Regions from separate parts of the Desulfitobacterium chlororespirans DSM 11544 genome, predicted to be linked through region 1. Evidence: riboswitches for the same ligand, from Rfam matches in the RefSeq annotation. Region 1 holds a riboswitch; each other region holds the start of a gene.
What was found. A riboswitch is a leader RNA that binds a small molecule or an ion and turns the genes downstream of it on or off. The one in region 1 is predicted to bind cobalamin.

Region 2: linked by a shared signal. The riboswitch ahead of cbiQ (cobalt ECF transporter T component CbiQ) and the one ahead of BUA14_RS09970 (ABC transporter substrate-binding protein) in region 1 are both predicted to bind cobalamin.
Region 3: linked by a shared signal. The riboswitch ahead of BUA14_RS07275 (bifunctional cobalt-precorrin-7 (C(5))-methyltransferase/cobalt-precorrin-6B (C(15))-methyltransferase) and the one ahead of BUA14_RS09970 (ABC transporter substrate-binding protein) in region 1 are both predicted to bind cobalamin.
Region 4: linked by a shared signal. The riboswitch ahead of BUA14_RS18145 (ABC transporter substrate-binding protein) and the one ahead of BUA14_RS09970 (ABC transporter substrate-binding protein) in region 1 are both predicted to bind cobalamin.

Annotation. Positions count from the first base shown of each region.
Region 1 is NZ_FRDN01000006.1:341,712-345,994, reverse strand. It holds gene BUA14_RS09970 (ABC transporter substrate-binding protein) at 22-1,665, opposite strand; cobalamin riboswitch at 1,967-2,156, opposite strand; gene BUA14_RS09965 (metal ABC transporter permease) at 2,306-3,409, opposite strand; gene BUA14_RS09960 (metal ABC transporter permease) at 3,393-4,283, opposite strand, start outside.
Region 2 is NZ_FRDN01000021.1:77,018-81,300, reverse strand. It holds tRNA gene BUA14_RS25465 (tRNA-Met) at 1-46, shown strand, start outside; tRNA gene BUA14_RS25460 (tRNA-Gln) at 86-160, shown strand; tRNA gene BUA14_RS25455 (tRNA-Lys) at 166-241, shown strand; tRNA gene BUA14_RS25450 (tRNA-Gly) at 268-342, shown strand; tRNA gene BUA14_RS25445 (tRNA-Arg) at 349-425, shown strand; tRNA gene BUA14_RS25440 (tRNA-Thr) at 450-525, shown strand; tRNA gene BUA14_RS25435 (tRNA-Leu) at 535-619, shown strand; tRNA gene BUA14_RS25430 (tRNA-Ser) at 634-724, shown strand; tRNA gene BUA14_RS25425 (tRNA-Asn) at 739-813, shown strand; tRNA gene BUA14_RS25420 (tRNA-Ile) at 815-891, shown strand; tRNA gene BUA14_RS25415 (tRNA-Gly) at 897-970, shown strand; gene BUA14_RS25410 (CoA-binding protein) at 1,035-1,427, opposite strand; cobalamin riboswitch at 1,623-1,838, shown strand; gene cbiQ (cobalt ECF transporter T component CbiQ) at 2,029-2,883, shown strand; gene BUA14_RS25400 (energy-coupling factor ABC transporter ATP-binding protein) at 2,897-3,751, shown strand; gene BUA14_RS25395 (energy-coupling factor ABC transporter permease) at 3,776-4,283, shown strand, end outside.
Region 3 is NZ_FRDN01000005.1:291,614-295,896, forward strand. It holds gene BUA14_RS07265 (glycosyltransferase family 8 protein) at 93-977, shown strand; gene cbiD (cobalt-precorrin-5B (C(1))-methyltransferase CbiD) at 1,006-2,169, shown strand; cobalamin riboswitch at 2,205-2,382, shown strand; gene BUA14_RS07275 (bifunctional cobalt-precorrin-7 (C(5))-methyltransferase/cobalt-precorrin-6B (C(15))-methyltransferase) at 2,622-3,845, shown strand; gene cobI (precorrin-2 C(20)-methyltransferase) at 3,944-4,283, shown strand, end outside.
Region 4 is NZ_FRDN01000011.1:195,313-199,595, forward strand. It holds gene BUA14_RS18130 (hypothetical protein) at 1-43, shown strand, start outside; gene BUA14_RS18135 (1,4-dihydroxy-2-naphthoate polyprenyltransferase) at 199-1,122, shown strand; gene BUA14_RS18140 (sugar phosphate isomerase/epimerase family protein) at 1,372-2,178, shown strand; cobalamin riboswitch at 2,232-2,431, shown strand; gene BUA14_RS18145 (ABC transporter substrate-binding protein) at 2,608-4,200, shown strand; gene BUA14_RS18150 (ABC transporter permease) at 4,204-4,283, shown strand, end outside.

The sequences.
Region 1 (4,283 bases):
GAGCGTTCAGCTTGATTGGCTTTATGGGTTGATTGACCACTCCGTAATATTGCCAAACAGCCCAAATTCATAACCATGGGAATGCATCAGTTGGTTGCCGATATTCACCTTATCATTGACAAGATACAAATGGTCCACCCGGGCCAACCAAACGATGGGAACGTCACCAAGGGGGCTGAAACCGGTTTTTCCATCCCATTGGGCCAGTTTCCAGTACTTGTTGGCTTCCTCCTGGGTAGATGCATGCATGGCTTTATCCAGATGATCATCCACTACAGGATGTATATAGTGAGTCATATTGTTATAACCGTGATTAAGTACCTTCGAGGAATACATGGTATACAATTGATGAGGGTGAAGCCGCCCGCCTCCCCATAAGCAGGCATTGGCCTTGCCCTGGATAAATATTTCATCCCAGGTAGCACCAATGAGATTGATCTTAATACCCAGGCTAAGGGCCTGATCGGCAACAGCTAAGGCGATGTCGCCGCGCAGCTGGTCACTGGAAGGAAAATATAAATCAAATTCTGCCTTCAGCCCGTCCTTCTCGACGATGCCATCCTTGTTGGTATCGGCCCAGCCGGCATCTGCCAGCAACTGTTTGGCCTCTTCAACCCGGCCATCCTCAATGACCGTTTTTTCATTAAACCAGGGTGTGCCGTCCACAATGGAATAGGCAGCCTTTCCGTATCCGTCCATGGTCACATCAATAATTCCCTGACGGCTTAACCCGATGTTCAATGCCTGGCGGATGGCCAAATGAGAGGTAATATCATTGCCGACTTTGACCTCGTTGGCGTTGATATACCCGGTTCCGCCGCTGGGCAGGACAGGAAGAGTAATCCCTCTGGAATCAACGCTTTCCAGAACGTGTAAAGTCATCCCCGGTAGGGTTTGCCCGGCAAATTTGGGAGGAATGTAACAAATATCAACTTGACCGGCCTTGGCCGCTGCAAAAGCGGCATCCTCTTCCAGCAGCAGGAAGGTGAGTTTCTTGAAGTGAGGCTCCTCACCATACCAATAAGGGTTATAGTCCATGATGATTTGTTCGCCGTCATTATACTGGGTTACCTGATAGGGTCCGGAGCCAATGGGATTTTTGGAATAATTGTCATCATAAATATGTTTAGGCACAATACCGATTTCGGAAAGCTGACTGACAAATGTGGAACGTGGCTCTTGCAAAGTAAACACGATGGTATCCTTGCCTGTAATCTCCATTTTATCCACAAAGGAAAGGTCAAAGGCGATGCCGTCTTCTTTCAGCATTTCATAGGTAAACAGGACATCCTCTATGGTAACCGGGTCGCCGTTGGAAAATTTGGCATCATTGCGGATTTTGAAGGTCCAGGTAGTGCCGTCTTTACTCGTCTCAAAAGATTTGGCAAGATCGCCGACAAAGGTTAAGTCCTTCGTGGCTTTAAGCAGCGAGCTGTGGGTTAAGCGGATTTGTCCGATAGCACCCCAGGTCTTTTTCGGATCGAACATCCCATAATCGGCCATTCCCACAGCCAGGACCAGTTCCTCCTTCTTCCCCTCCTCCGGCGCCTTTGAAGTCGTCGGGGAGGGACTGCACCCAGGCAGGCCAACCAAAAGAACGACAACCAGCAGAATCAGCAGGGGAGCGAACCGCTTCCGAAGCAAATGTAACTTGGGCTTGTTCATCTTTTCTACCTCCATAAAAATAGTTAACTCCCTTACCTGCACCTTTGCTCATGGGCGGGGAAACTCCGCTCCTCCCGGCAATTTAGGTATGCTCAAGTAAGTTAGCTGCCTCTAACTATAAAAAAACTCTTATATAATTTCAATTTCTTTCAGCTAATCTTTAGAATTCTTCAGAATCACTGACCCAAAATCATTGACCCAAAACAAAAAAACCTTTTCCAAACGGAAAGGGCTTTCTATCCTGTATTTAATAATAGTGTTCTGAACACGATATCCACCTCCCTAACATCCCGTAGGTTGTTTCGAATCCGGGGCATGAGCAGGTCTCCTGGCTTAAGTTCCTCATTAACTCCCGTCTTCCCGGATATAACTATCCAGTGACCTTATGGTGAGTTAACTCCCTTCTACAGTGGCGGGCACCGCGTCAGCTTTGACTGACTTCCCTTAAGATTTTTCCTCTGAAAAATCGTACTCGTCCCCATATGAAATTATAGATAGAATAAGAAATTTCTTGCCCAATTTCAATGCATTTTAGAGAATCTTTAGAATTCTTCAGAATTACCTTCTTCAGAATCACTCAATCTAAAACAAAAAAAGCGGATACCTCCTGCACGGGGATATCCCTTCTTTTCTTGAAAGCTTAGCCCGAAAGCAATGCCTCATAGCTGCACAGGCTGGTCAGGCGCCCCTGTTCGGTCAGTTTGACCACGCTGTTGTTTAACTCAATACATCCTTCCTTTTGCAAAAGGGCTATCAGATTTTTTGTAAGCTCCCCATCCAGGCGCAAATAACTTTGTATCTCAGCAAGGTTTGCTTCACTTTCCTCATGGTGATAAAGATGAAACAACAGTATCATTTTCGCAAAGCCTATTTTTTGATTGCGGCGTCTGCTCAGCGTGCTCACAAGCCCCCGGCCGGGAGCAAAGATAAAGACCAGCAAGAAAGAAATTCCCGTCATCATGGCCATACAACCGGCGATGGATACGTCCAGCAGGGCTGCCGCCCGATAGCCTAATAAGCCGTTGATGGCCCCGATCGCTCCGCTTAAAATCAACATCCGCTTTAAATCATCGGTAAGCAGATAGGCCGTAACCGGTGGGCCAATCATAAACGCTACCACCAAAATGGAGCCCACCGCCTGAAAAGCCCCTACCGTGGTAAGGGAAACCAGGGTCATCAGGCCGTAATGGACCAGGGTCGGCGCAAAACCCAACACAGAGGCCAGCATGGGATCGAAGGTGGCAAGTTTCAGCTCCTTGAAGAAGATGATGATCACCGCCAGGTTAATAAGCAAAAGAGCCCCTGTGGTATGAATGGCTTTCGCGCCGAGATCCACTCCCCCCACGATCATGCGGTCAAAGGGAGCAAAGGCCAGCTCCCCCAGCAGCACCGAATCAGTGTCCAAATGCACTGAACCCGCATAGCGCGTAATCAAGATAATGGCTATGGAAAAGAGGAGAGGGAATACGATACCGATGGCTGCATCTTCCGCCAAAAGCCGCGTACGCCCCAGCATTTCCGTCAGCCATACGGTGACGACGCCCATTAACGCCGCACCGGCGATCAGAAACGAGGAGGAAAGATCATGGGTGACGAAAAAGGCCAGCACAATGCCCAGCAGAATCGTATGGGTGATGGAATCCGACATCATGGCCATTTTCCGCAGCACCAGAAAGACACCGGGCAGAGCGCAGGCCACCGCCACAATGACGGCAATGAGTTGTATTTCAAATTGTGGGGACATCAGGCCCACTCCCTTCCAGTTTCAGCATCAGCTTATTCTTCCTGTGCCGGTATACCCTGTGCAGAATACCTCTTCCCGGAGCAAACAGAACACTGATCACAACGAGGAGACTGGCGCACACCACAATGGCCGGTCCTGTGGGCAATTTAGGCACCGCAGAGCTGGCGGCGGTTCCCACCACACCGGACACAGCGCCGAAAGCGGCGGCAAGCCAAACCATCACCCCTAACTTATTGGTCCATTGGCGGGCGGCTACGGCCGGACTAATCAACAGTGCACTCATGAGAATGACCCCTACCGTCTGCAGACCGATGATAATGGTCAATACAATCATAAACGACAGCAGTAAGTTCAGCTTTTTGGGGGAAAAGCCCAGATTATGGGCAAAATCACTGTCAAAGACAAAGAGTTTAAATTCTTTCCAGAACACCAGGACAAGGAGCAGCAAAACCGCACCGCAGACGCTCATCAGGATAATGTCCCTTTGCAGTAAGGTGGAAGCCTGGCCGAAAATGAAGCGCTTGAGCCCTGCCTGGTTGGAATTGGGGATCTTTTGCACATAAGTCAGCAGAACCATCCCCAAGCCGAAGAAGAAGGACATCACCAGGGCCAGAGCGCTGTCAAATTTGATGCGGGTGTGCCGGACAATACCCACGATCAGCGCCGTGGCGATCAGTCCGGAGAGCAAGGCCCCCAGAAGCAGGATTTCCGTATTTTTGCTGCCGAGCAGGATAAAGGCGATGACCACGCCGGGCAGGGCGGAGTGGGAAACCCCGTCGCCCAGAAGGCTTTGCTTCCGCAATACGGCAAAGCTTCCCAATACCCCGCTGATCATCCCCAAAAGAGCCGAACCCAAGGACACTGTTTGAAACGT
Region 2 (4,283 bases), on a different contig from region 1:
GCTCATAACCCGAAGGTCGTCGGTTCAAATCCGGCCTCCGCAACCAAGCTTTAAATCAGCAGCAGTTGATTTAAATAGAAAGCATAGGGATGTCGCCAAGCGGTAAGGCACCAGACTTTGACTCTGGCATTCGTAGGTTCGAATCCTGCCATCCCTGCCATTTATGAGCCATTAGCTCAGTCGGTAGAGCACCTGACTTTTAATCAGGGTGTCCCGCGTTCGAGTCGCGGATGGCTCACCATTTTCTTTAGAGCATGTCAGGGACATGCGGGTGTAACTCAGTGGTAGAGTGTCACCTTGCCAAGGTGAAAGTCGCGAGTTCGAATCTCGTCACCCGCTCCAAGTAATGCGCTCGTAGCTCAGCTGGATAGAGCGTCTGACTACGAATCAGAAGGCCAGGGGTTCGAATCCCTTCGAGCGCACCATTTAAATCAGAAGAAATCCTCGATGCCGTTATAGCTCAGTTGGTAGAGCGCATCCTTGGTAAGGATGAGGTCACCGGTTCAAATCCGGTTAACGGCTCCATAAAACAATGCGGGAGTGGCGGAACTGGCAGACGCGCACGTTTGAGGGGCGTGTGGGTAACACCGTATGGGTTCAAGTCCCATCTTCCGCACCAAAAAGTAGGATTACGGAGAAGTACTCAAGTGGCTGAAGAGGACGGTTTGCTAAACCGTTAGAGTGGGTAACTGCTGCGAGGGTTCGAATCCCTCCTTCTCCGCCAGTATAAATCAATATTCCTCGATAGCTCAATGGTGGAGCAACCGGCTGTTAACCGGTAGGTTGCAGGTTCGAGTCCTGCTCGGGGAGCCATGGCAGGGTAGCCAAGTGGTCTAAGGCAAGTGGTTCATACCCGCTCATTCGAGAGTTCAAATCTCTCCCCTGCTACCACACCTGCGGGTGTAGCTCAATGGTAGAGCACTAGCCTTCCAAGCTAGCTACGTGGGTTCGATTCCCATCACCCGCTCCATAGACAGGTTAAACCGTACTGATCTCAGTACGGTTTTTTGCTGCTTATTTGCTTATTTTCATGTTTAGCGCCGGGACCGGGCTTCAACCAGTACGCATTCATGAGCAATCAGCTGCATTTGGTTTGCGCGCCCCTTCAGCAAGGCTTCATTGCTTTCGGCGCCAGGCTGCATCCAGACTCTTTTGATACCTAATTGGGCACATTGGTCAATAATTTGTTCCGATATCTGAGGAGGGACGATGAGGCTGACCACGTCGGGGCGAACAGGCAAGGCGCTTAAAGAGGGGAAACAAGGCTCTCCTTCCAGCTCAGAGAGCTTAGGATTAATGGGATACACCGTATAGCCGCATTGTTTGAGTTTATGGTAGACCTTTGTGCCAAATTTGGTCGGATCTTTAGAGACCCCGACTACTGCCCAGATCTCCTGCTCTAAGAATTCTTGAATATCGTTTTGCATATTTTTTCCTCCTTGGATTAATTTCTATATCCTATATTACTTGCAAGTAAACAAATTATATCAAATTTTTTTAGGAAAGCCAGAAGGGGAAGTTAGTTAAAGCTGACTCACAAGTAATTAATAGAAAATATGATAAAAGCCCAAAAAACTATTGACCTTAAAATAAGGTTATGATATCGTCGACTATAGTAAGAAAAATCAAATAATGTCTCAAGTGTCTTCTAAGATGTACAGTCTTAGAGGAAGGATAGGGAATCGGGTGAGAGTCCCGAACGGAACCGCCGCTGTATGCGTTGAGGCTGCGCTCGTCGATGAAAATCGGTCACTGGGAAACTGGGAAGGCTGAGCGAAGCCGCAGGAGGAAACTCCATAAGCGTAAGTCAGAAGACCTGCTTGGAATTGCTCTGTTTATCGATTGGTGGATGTCAGAGCTCTTATTTCCTATTCTGTAGAAAAACGGTTGCTACAACAAAAGTTGCAGTAACCGTTTTTATATTTTTTAAAGTAACTTTTGGGTGTCGGAGGGAGTTTTCCAGATGAATCAAGCGCGATTTCATAAGGATAAATTGGTGAGCGCAATAAAATGATAGGGGATGGAAGAGTGAAACAGAAGCACCGGGATATCCACCGGCAGGGCGAAGAAGAAGCACACGAACACCACCGTGGCTTCCGGCATGAGCATGGCGGGTGGCTTTCTATCGATTATTTGGCTTATTCCTCTAAGATCAGGCACTGGAATCCCACTTTCAAGGTCATTCTTGCTTTATTGACGATCCTTCTGTGCATTGCACTTAACAATGTGTATGTTTCTGTCGTTGTAATTCTCTCAATGGCTTATTTGGTCATTGAGGTCGGAGGACTTGCCTTCCATGATTATCTGTCGGTACTGACCATTCCCTTGACGTTTATTCTAATCAGCATCCTTGCCGTTGTGGTTGATTTTTCAGGCCAACCATCGGGCGAATATAACTTGTATCTTGGCTTCACTTATCTCTATACCACGACGGATATGCTTAAAAACGGCGTCTTCCTGATGCTGAAGATTATCGCATCAATTAGCGGACTCCAACTGATGATCTTGACGACTCCCTCTTCCGAAATTATAGCTGTGATGAAAAAGACCCATTTGCCTAAGGACTTTATCGCTCTGATGAATATGATTTACCGGTACATCTTCATTTTACTGGAGGTGTTCGCAAAGATGAAAAACGCCGCAGAATCACGACTGGGCTATCGCGATTTAAAGACATCCTATTTTACGTTCAGCAGCGTCGCCAGCAACATGTTCGTCCTGTCACTGAAAAAAGCGAACGCTTATTATGATGCGATGGAGGCCAGATGCTACGACGGGGAATTGATGTTTCTGGAGGAAGATAAGAAAATCGAAATCAGGTTGATCGTTTCGGGGGCGATTTACATCCTGTGTTTATTGCTGCTCTGGTACCTGACAAGATAAGCGGAGGCGTTTTATGAAGAACAGAATTCTGAAGGTGGAGAATCTCCACTATGTCTATGGAAACGGAAAGCCCGCGTTGGACGGTGTCAACGTGGAAATCTTTGCAGGAGAAAAAATTGCTGTACTGGGTGCCAACGGGTCGGGAAAATCAACATTCTTTCTCAACTTAAACGGTGTTTACACCCCTGCTCTTGGAGAAATTATCTATCGGGAACTGCCCGTCAATAAAAAAACTCTGAACGAGCTGCGTAAAAACATCGGCATCGTCTTTCAAGACGCAGACAATCAGATCATCGCCTCCACAGTCCGGGCGGAGGTTGGCTTCGGCCCGATGAATTTAAGGCTTCCGAAAGAAGAGGTCATTGAACGTGTGCAAGAGGCTCTGGCCTATATGAACCTCTCGGGCTTCGAGGATCGACCGCCCCACTATTTGAGCGGTGGTGAAAAGAAGCGCGTAAGCATTGCCGATATTGTGGCGATGAAATCAGAGGTAATGATTTTCGACGAACCGACCGCATCACTGGACCCTTTGAACGCCATGATGCTGGAAGAAGTGCTGTTAAAGCTGAGCGCTGAAGGTAAGACTATGTTGATTTCCACCCATGACGTGGATTTTACTTACAGATGGGCTGAACGTGTTCTTGTCTTCTGCGGTGGGAAAATCATTGCTGATGGGACGCCCCTGGAAATATTCTGTAATTTGGAGATTTTAAAACAGGCAAATTTGAAACAGCCAGCCATGCTGGAGGTCTATAAACTGCTTGTCGATAAAAAGATTCTGCCGGACACGCAGGCTTATCCGAAAAACGCCCAGGAACTAAAAGCAATCTTGGAGAACCATGATATGGTTTTAAGCAATTTAGCTTAAAAATACATACAAGGAGGAAAGAATATGAAAAGAAACCAAAAATTTATTCTCAGTCTCTCTATTCTCGTTTCCCTCTTATTTGGGATCACGCCGTCAGCCCAGGCGATGCACATTATGGAGGGCTATTTACCGCCAACATACGCTATTCTTTGGGGCGTTATAGCCCTACCGTTCTTAGTGGCGGGTTGGTTTTCCATTAGGAAAACATTAAAAGAGAACCGTAGATCGATCACCATCCTTGCCATAGCAGGGGCATTCATTTTTGTAATTTCATCTTTAAAAATTCCCTCGGTCACCGGTAGCTGTTCACATATGACTGGAACAGGGCTGGGCGCGATTTTATTCGGGCCAAGCGCTGTCGCCATCTTGGGCATCATCGTGCTGATTTTCCAGGCTATTCTACTCGCTCATGGCGGCCTTACAACACTTGGTGCCAACACGTTTTCCATGGGTATCGCCGGTCCATTCGTCGCCTTCGGTATCTACAAACTGTGTCAGGCGCTGAAGATCAATAAATACGTGGGAATTTTTC
Region 3 (4,283 bases), on a different contig from region 1:
AAAACAAGGACTGGTGATGTTTTGACATCCCAGTCCTTGTTTGGCGTTAAGCTGCTGCATCGCATCATCTTCTTACTCTAAGATGAATCAGCATGATCAATCAGGATAAGATCAATCAGCAAAGGGGTAAAACGATGAATATTTTAGTCACCCTGAATTCGGGCTATGTAAAACAGTTAATGGTTATGCTGACCTCTCTGCTTGACTCCAATCCAGGGGAGCAGTTTACAGTTTATGTAGCCCATTCCGCCATGTCCAAGGAGGACTTTGCACGTATCGATCAGGCCATTGATACCTCACGATGTAAGATTGAAGGAATTAAACTAGCCGATGAAGGTTTGAGCAAGGCGCCCATTACCAGCCGCTATCCCAAGGAAATGTATTATCGGATTTTTGCAGTGAATTATCTTCCCGATCACCTTGAACGGATTTTGTACCTGGATCCTGATCTTGTTGTCATAAATCCTTTAAAGGAACTCTACACGATAGACTTCCAGGGAAACTTCTTCGCAGCAGCCTCCCATGTTAAGGAACTATTGAAAAAGCTTAATCACGTCAGGCTTAATATGGTTGAAGACAGCACCTATGTCAATTCGGGGGTGATGATGATGAACTTGTCCCTGCTGCGTCAGGAACAGGATGTTCATGAAGTCTACGCATATATTGAAGAGTACAAGCACCGCTTATTCCTGCCTGACCAGGATGTTCTCAATGGGGTCTATAGTGATAAAACCCTGACTGTAGATGCGAAAATCTATAATCTCAGTGAACGATATTATGCCCTCTATAATCTGAACCCCAAGTATTGGGATGCTAAAATTGATCTGGATTGGGTCCGCCACAATACTGCGATTATTCACTATTGTGGCCGCAACAAACCCTGGAAAGAAAACTATATTGGGGAATTGGACGTTTTTTATAAAAACTATGAGCAAAAGGTTCGTATCAAAATGAAGGATTTTGAAATTATGAGGTGAAATGATAGCATTAGAGTTAAATACAATAATGGGTGGGGCGGCGGATATGAGGAAAAAGACGAAGGACAGGCATTCATGGAAAACGGGCTTTACTACGGGCAGTTGTGCAGCAGGGGCGGCAAAAGCTGCCTGCCTTTTGCTGAAAGGATTGCATCAGGGAACAGAGGTGGATATCCCGCTGCCTCAGGGCGAACGGCTTCAATTGTCCGTACATAGATGGGACATGGCAGAAGATGTTGCTTGGGTAAGCATTATCAAAAATGCGGGAGATGATCCCGATGTCACCCATGGTTTGGAAGTGGTAGCCAGGGTGCAGCTCCTTTCTGAAAGAGGAGAAATCCGCATTCGTGGCGGGCGGGGCATCGGAGTTGTCACCAAAAAGGGTCTGCAGATTCCTCCGGGGGAAAGCGCTATCAATCCTGTTCCCCGGTCCATGATTCAGGCCGCGGTACGGGAGATATTTCCCCAGGAAGAAGTCCTGGTGGTGATCGAAGTGCCTGAAGGGGAACGGCTTGCTCTAAAGACTTTGAATCCCCGACTGGGAATTATGGGAGGGGTATCGATTTTAGGTACAACGGGTATCGTGCGGCCGATGTCGGAAGAAGCCTTTAAGAATTCGATCCTGCCTGAATTGGATCAAGCCGTCGCTTATGGACATAAAGCCATTGTTCTGACTCCTGGCAATTATGGCTTTAGGGTAGCCAGGGAGCAGCTCATGGTTCCTGAGGAAGCCATTATTCAGATGAGTAATTTTGTGGGCTTTTTACTGGAAGAGGCTGCTTATCGCAAGATCGAAAAGGTGCTCCTCTTAGGTCATATTGGCAAACTCATTAAAGTGGCCGGGGGAATTTTCCATACTCATACTCATGTTGCCGATGCCCGGATGGAGATCCTGGTAGCTCATGCCGCCCTGGCTGGTATGGATCAGAATTCCTTGCAGGCCATCGCGGAGTTGCCGACAGTTGAAGGTGCTGCCGAAGAAATTCGCAGCAAGGGCTGGGGGAGTCTTTTGTTTAAACTGGCTGAAAGGGCAAGTCACCGGGCTCAAGACCATGTGCATGGGGAACTTCAGGTGGGAACTGCTTTTACTTTGCTTAACGGAGAGATCATCGCCTGGGACGCTCCGGCTAAGGAGATCGGCAAAGAATTTTGGCGTTGGCCCCCGATGGAGGAGGAATTTTGGCGAAAATAGAGAATAGTTTAGTAATTCGAATTAAGTTGTCTCAACAACCGAATAGTATTCAAGGTTCCTCTTTAGAGGAAGAAAAGGGAAGCCGGTGAAAATCCGGCGCGGTCCCGCCACTGTGAACCACGAGTGTCTCTTAAGGCCCACTGGGATAAGCCTGGGAAGGGAAGAGGCATAAAGACTGGAAGCCAGGAGACCTGCCTTGAACATTGCGTTACGGCCACGAGCGATGGGTGTAGTGACGATTTCGGAATTGCCGAAGGGAAGAATCAAAGAGCCGCTCAGGGCTCTTTTTTTGCACTATCAGAAAGTATAAGCTTGTGCTATATACTTTCTAAGCATAAGGGCAACCAGCGGCTTCACCTCACTTGGGGGTATGGGTTTAAGGCTCGGCGAAGCCGGGTTTTCTTTATTTAGTTTGCTTTTTAATTGAGCTTAATCGAGGGGAAAGTGATGGGATGATTCAAATAGTGGGGATAGGCCCTGGTACGAGTGCATGGGTTTCTCAGGCTGTTGAAGCAATGGTCGCTCAGAGCGATGTTTTGGTAGGAGGGAAACGAGCCTTGGAGCTGTTCCCGGATTTCCAAGGAGAGTCATACCGAGTCACTGGAAATCTGGCGGAAACTCAGCAAACCTTGCAGAAAGTATTGCAGCAGGGCAAAAAAGCCAGTGTTCTGGTTTCCGGTGATCCAGGTTTTTATAGTCTGCTTCCCTGGCTGAAAAGGGAGTTTCCACAAGAAGAAATTCAAGTGTTGCCCGGCCTCAGCTCCATTCAGCTGGCCTTTGCCCGGGCAGGGGTGCCCTGGCAGGATGCTGAACTGCTTAGTGTCCATGGCCGTCCGCTGAACTGTTTGCCTTTACAGCTCAGCCGGCCTGTGGGAGTGCTTACTGGAGGTGAAAACTCACCCCGGAAGGTCGCTGAGTATTATCACACCTATGGTTTTAATCCGCGAATCTCACTTGGCAACGCCTTAACCTATGCGGAAGAGCGTTGGCTGAATACAGATGCTCATCAGCTTATGAATTCAGAAGAAGATTTCGCCAATGCGGTGATGATCCTCTATCCTGAAGAAGCAGAGCATAAGCCGGAGCAATCTTTGCTCTCCCCGTCCAGGAGCTTTGGCATCAAGGATGAGGAGTTTATGCGCGGTGATGTCCCCATGACCAAGACGGAGATTCGCGTTCAAGTTCTGGCTAAGGCGGGAATTATCCCCGCGAGCCGGGTCCTGGATGTAGGAGCAGGGACGGGAAGTATAAGCATTGAAGCTGCTTTTCTGGCTCATCGCGGCTGTGTTTATGCGGTGGAAGAAAATCCGGAGGCTCAAGAGCTGATCCTGAAGAATCAGGAGAAATTTCAGGTAAGAAACCTGCGCTTGATTCGTGGCTCCGCACCGCTGGCATTACAGGAAATCCCGCCTGTGGATGTCTGTATTATTGGCGGAAGCCATGGACAGATTCGGGAGATTTTACACCAAGCCCCTCTGGTACCTGGGGGACGGGCAGTCGTGACTGCCGTAACTTTAGAGACATTAGCTCATGGTATGGAGGCCCTGAAAAGCTTGCAATACGAGGATGTTGAGGTGGTTTCGATCCAAGCTGTACGCTGGAAGGGCATTAAGGATATTCATCTTGCCCAGGCCCAAAATCCTGTATTTATACTCTCAGGAAGAAAAGGAAGCTGAGGTCTCCGCTCAAACACAGGAGCCAAGACCCCTGGCAGGGGAAAAAGCACTGCAGAACTGCAAACTGGCTGCGAGACGAGGAACTAAGGAGGAACAAAGTGAAGAAGGATAGGAATGAAGACAAAAACACAGTAAACATCCTGATCGGGGAAAAGGCCAAATTCTATGGGGTGGGTGTAGGACCAGGGGACCCTAAGCTCATTACCCTGAAGGCCGTGGAAATATTACAAGCTATTCAAGTCGTCGCCATACCCAAATCCAAGATGGAGCGGGAAAGTGTCGCCTGGGAGATTGCCCAGTCACACTGCCCCTCCGGAGTCAGCATTTTAGAGCTGGAAATGCCGATGACCGCCGACGAAAGCATACTCCAGGCCGCTTGGCAGAGTGCAGCGGAGAAGATTGAGGCGGAGCTCGGTCAAGGGCATTCGGTTGCCTTCC
Region 4 (4,283 bases), on a different contig from region 1:
GGGCGGGGGATTTGTTTATTTCACGACGGCAGGGAGCGTTTAGTGCTCTTACTCTGATTTCTTTCTTTATCCCTGTTTGAGAAATGGATATAATAAGGCTATTGGGTTGTCTTTTGATGCTAATACGAGAAGGTATCAGTGAAAAGATTGAAGAACTATAACGAGAAATATAATGAGAAACTTAATGAGGAGAGAGCTATGAGCAGTGACTTCACTTCCCGTCCACCTCAAAAACACCATTGGAAGATATGGTGGGAATTAATTCGTCCCCACACTTTGACGGCCGCCACAGTTCCGGTTCTGCTGGGATCGGTTCTGGCCTTGCTGGAGGGGAAGACCCATCTTCTGCTTTTTGCCGCTATGATGATCGCCAGTCTGCTCATTCAGGCGGCAACCAATCTTTTTAATGAATACTACGATTATAAGCGGGGATTGGATACGGAGAAATCGGTGGGCATTGGCGGCGGCATTGTGCGTCATGGTATGGCTCCCGGCCTGATTATGACCCTTGCTCTGAGTATGTATGCTATCTCGGTACTGCTGGGCGTCTATATCTGTGCTTCTTCCTCCTGGTGGCTGGCAGCGGTGGGGTCCTTGTGCATGCTGATGGGCTATCTTTATACCGGCGGTCCTTATCCTATTTCCTATACTCCCTTGGGAGAGCTGTTTTCCGGTTTGTTTATGGGCTTTCTGATCATCCTCATTGCCTTTTTTATTCAGACCGGTTATGTTTCAAGTACGGCCGTTTTAGTGGCGGTTCCCAGCGGGATTTTAGTAGGGTTGATCAATCTAAGCAATAATTTGCGGGACCGGGATGGGGATAAGGCCAACGGACGCAAAACCATTCCCGTTCTATTGGGACCGGAAAAGACGATCGTATTTATGGGGATCATGTTTGCCGTTGCTTATCTCTGGATCGTGGGGCTGGTGGTGGTCCGGCTTATTACCCCCTGGGCCCTTGTGGCCTTACTGAGCATACCCAAAGCGAGGCAGGCGACGAAAGGCTTTGTGGGGAAGGTGGAACCCATTACCATGATGCCTGCTATGAAAGCGACCGGACAGACCAATACCTTTTTTGGTTTGCTGCTGGCTCTGGGGCTGTTGGTGGGGTATTTTCTCTAATGTACGGACTTTAAAGAAGAGAGCAACCCGCCTGAGGCGGGTTTTCCTTTACACTATCAGCAAGTATAAGCTTACGCTATATACTTTCCAAGCATAAGTGCAACCAGCGATTTCGCCTCATTGGTAAGCATGCGTTTAAAGCACGGCGAAGCCGGGTTTTCTTTATTATGCTAAAGGCAATCCTTAACGGAATCCTGGGGTTACGCTCAGGGTTAATGAAAGATTGAGAGGAGAGGGAGGGGAAAGATAATGAGGGTTCCGGAGCAAAAGACAGGTGTTTTTTCCTGGTTTGGGTTTGTCCTGCCCTTCGGGGAGAGAATCTCATTAATACAGGAGGCGGGGTTTACAGGGACCTCTCTTTGGTGGGAAGATGAAGAGGAACCCTTTCCTATGCCCAAGGAAAGGATGCCGGCCTTAGTACGGGAAAGAGGATTAATCCTGGAGAACATTCATGTACCCTGGTGTGATGCCAATGCACTGTGGTCGGATGAGCAAGCTTTGCGCGGAGAGATCATCGCCAGGCATAAGCAATGGATAGAGGATTGTGCACGGTTTGAGATTCCTTTGCTGGTGATGCATTTATGCGATGGGGAAAACCCGCCGCAGCCCAATGAGTACGGGTTGGCAAGTATGGGGGAACTGGCCGGGGCTGCGGAGAGACAGGGAGTCAGGATTGCCGTGGAAAACACCCGTCGCAGGGACAGTGTGGAGTATGTGCTGGGGCAGATTGCTTCCCCGGCCCTGGGTTTTTGCTTTGACAGCTCTCATCACCGGCTGACGGATCAGGAGGATTTTCACCTGCTGAGAGCCTGGGGTAACCGCCTGATGGCTACTCATTTTTCCGACAATGACGGGGTGGAGGACCGGCATTGGCTGCCCGGTCATGGTGTGATCGATTGGGCTAAAGTTGCCGGGGCCTTTCCGAAAGGTTATCAAGATTTTCTCACCCTGGAAGTATACCCTAATCCTCAGGAAAGACAAGGGAAGCCCCAGGAATTCCTGGAGAGGGCTTACGATAGAATCAGCGGAGTCAGGATTTTGATTGAGAATTCTTAACAGTCTGTGCAAACTGTTATAGGTATGTTATATTTGTTATATATTAATGAAATTTCATAGAAATTGGGATGAGTGATTCTGTTTGCAGGAAAGAAAACAAACAGGATTGAAAAGGGAAGTCAGTTAAAGCTGATGCGGTGCCCGCCACTGTAAAAGGGAGTCAACCATAAGATGTCACTGGATAGTTTATCCGGGAAGGCCTGAGTTGATGATGATCTTAAGCCAGGAGACCTGCTCATCTCCCCAAAGTAAGATTACCTACGGGATGTTAGGGAGGTGGATTTTTGTGTCGTCGTTGAACAACTTGGATACAAGCTAGCCTTCTAAGCCCTTCCGTTAGTGAAGGGTTTTTTTATTTGCAGTAATTTGAATCAGAGTGAAAGGCTACTTAAGGAATGGTAAATCATGATGTTTTAGAGGAGGATACTTATGCAAGTTTTGACCAAGCTTAACCTTAAACGGATATTAGCCCTCTGCCTGTCTGTCTTTGTGCTGTTGTCTGCGGCAGGGTGCACTAATTCAAGTACGCCGACCGGTGGCAGCAGTCCGGCAGCTGCCCCTTCCCCAGTGGATAAGGATGCCGAAATTGTCCTGGGAGGATACCGCAATCTTGCTCCCGGTGAAAAAGACGGATATTATTGCAGTGCTATTCTTTACGTGTGGGAACCCCTGATTAAGCAGGATGATCATGGGGCGCCCCTTCCCGGCCTGGCCGATAGCTGGGAAATGTCTGCGGACGGCAAGGAATGGACCTTTCATCTGCGGCAGGGGGTGGTATTCCATGATGGGGAAATGCTGAATGCAGATGCTGTCATCGCCAATTTCGACAGGATGAAACTGGGGGTGAAAACCTCATCGTTCTATCCTCTGGATATTAATGCTCATTATCCGGAATTAAAAGAATACGCTAAGGTCGGCGACTATGGGATCAAATTGACATTTGAGAATCCTGCGCCAACCCAGCTCTATAATATGGTTAGCTTCGGCAGTGCCATCTATAGCCCTAAATGCTTTGATGAGGAAGGGAATTTCCAAGGCATCGCCCAGGGCACAGGGCCTTTCCGGATAGTGGAAAATGTGAAAGATCAATATGTTTTGCTGGAGCGCAATGAGAATTATTATGGGGAAAAAGCTAAGGCGAAGGCTGTCCGGGTGAAAGTCATTCCTGACGCAGACACTCGCTTCTCCGCCTTGAAAGCAGGGGAAATCCTTGGAGTAATGGACTTGAGCGCTATACCGGCTTCTTTAGCGGTAGAGTTAAAAGATCAATCTCAATTTGCACTGACCACGACAAAATCCACCATGATTCGTTTTCTCGGGGTCAATGGAACCCAATTCCCCTTCGATGATGTACGGATGCGTCAAGCGGTCAGTTTAGCTTTGGACCGTCAGTCCCTGGTCGATGATCTCTATAGCGGGTATGGAACCCCGACGACCAATATCCTGAATTACAGTACTCCTTTTTATACAGATATTCCCGTAGAAGAAAATCTTGAGAAAGCGAAAGCCCTTGCTAAGGAAGTGCTGGGAGATCAGCGCCATAAAATAGTCTATATGATTAACGGTGCTGAAACGACTCAGAAAATGGAGGCTGAACTGATTTCGTCCTGGCTTTCTCAAATCGGTTTGGATGTGGAGATTAAGGCCATGGAGTATGCTACCATGCGGGAGGAGATGAAAGCGGGGCACCATCATCTGGCCCGTCTTCAGCAGGGACTTTCCAACAGCGAGGCTTCAACGATTTTCAGACGCTTTATGCTTTCCACAGGAGATCATAACAAGAATTACAGTCTGGGTTACACTAGTCCTGAAGTTGAAGGGTTGATGAAAGAAGCGGCATCCTCTCTTGAACTGGAAAAACGCACCGCTATCTATAATCAAATCCAACGAATTTCCACGGAAGAACTGCCGGTCATTCCTCTTTTTAATGATGTGACTTTGATGGCTTACAGCACAAAACTAACCAACTACGAAGCTAAGCTTTATGGGCTGGAGCTGCCGAAAGTGGAATGGGCTGAATAGGGAATGAGCCGCTATATCAGCCAAAGAATTGCCTCACTGATACCGGTGTTGTTCGGCATTACTTTGCTCGCCTTTGCGCTGGG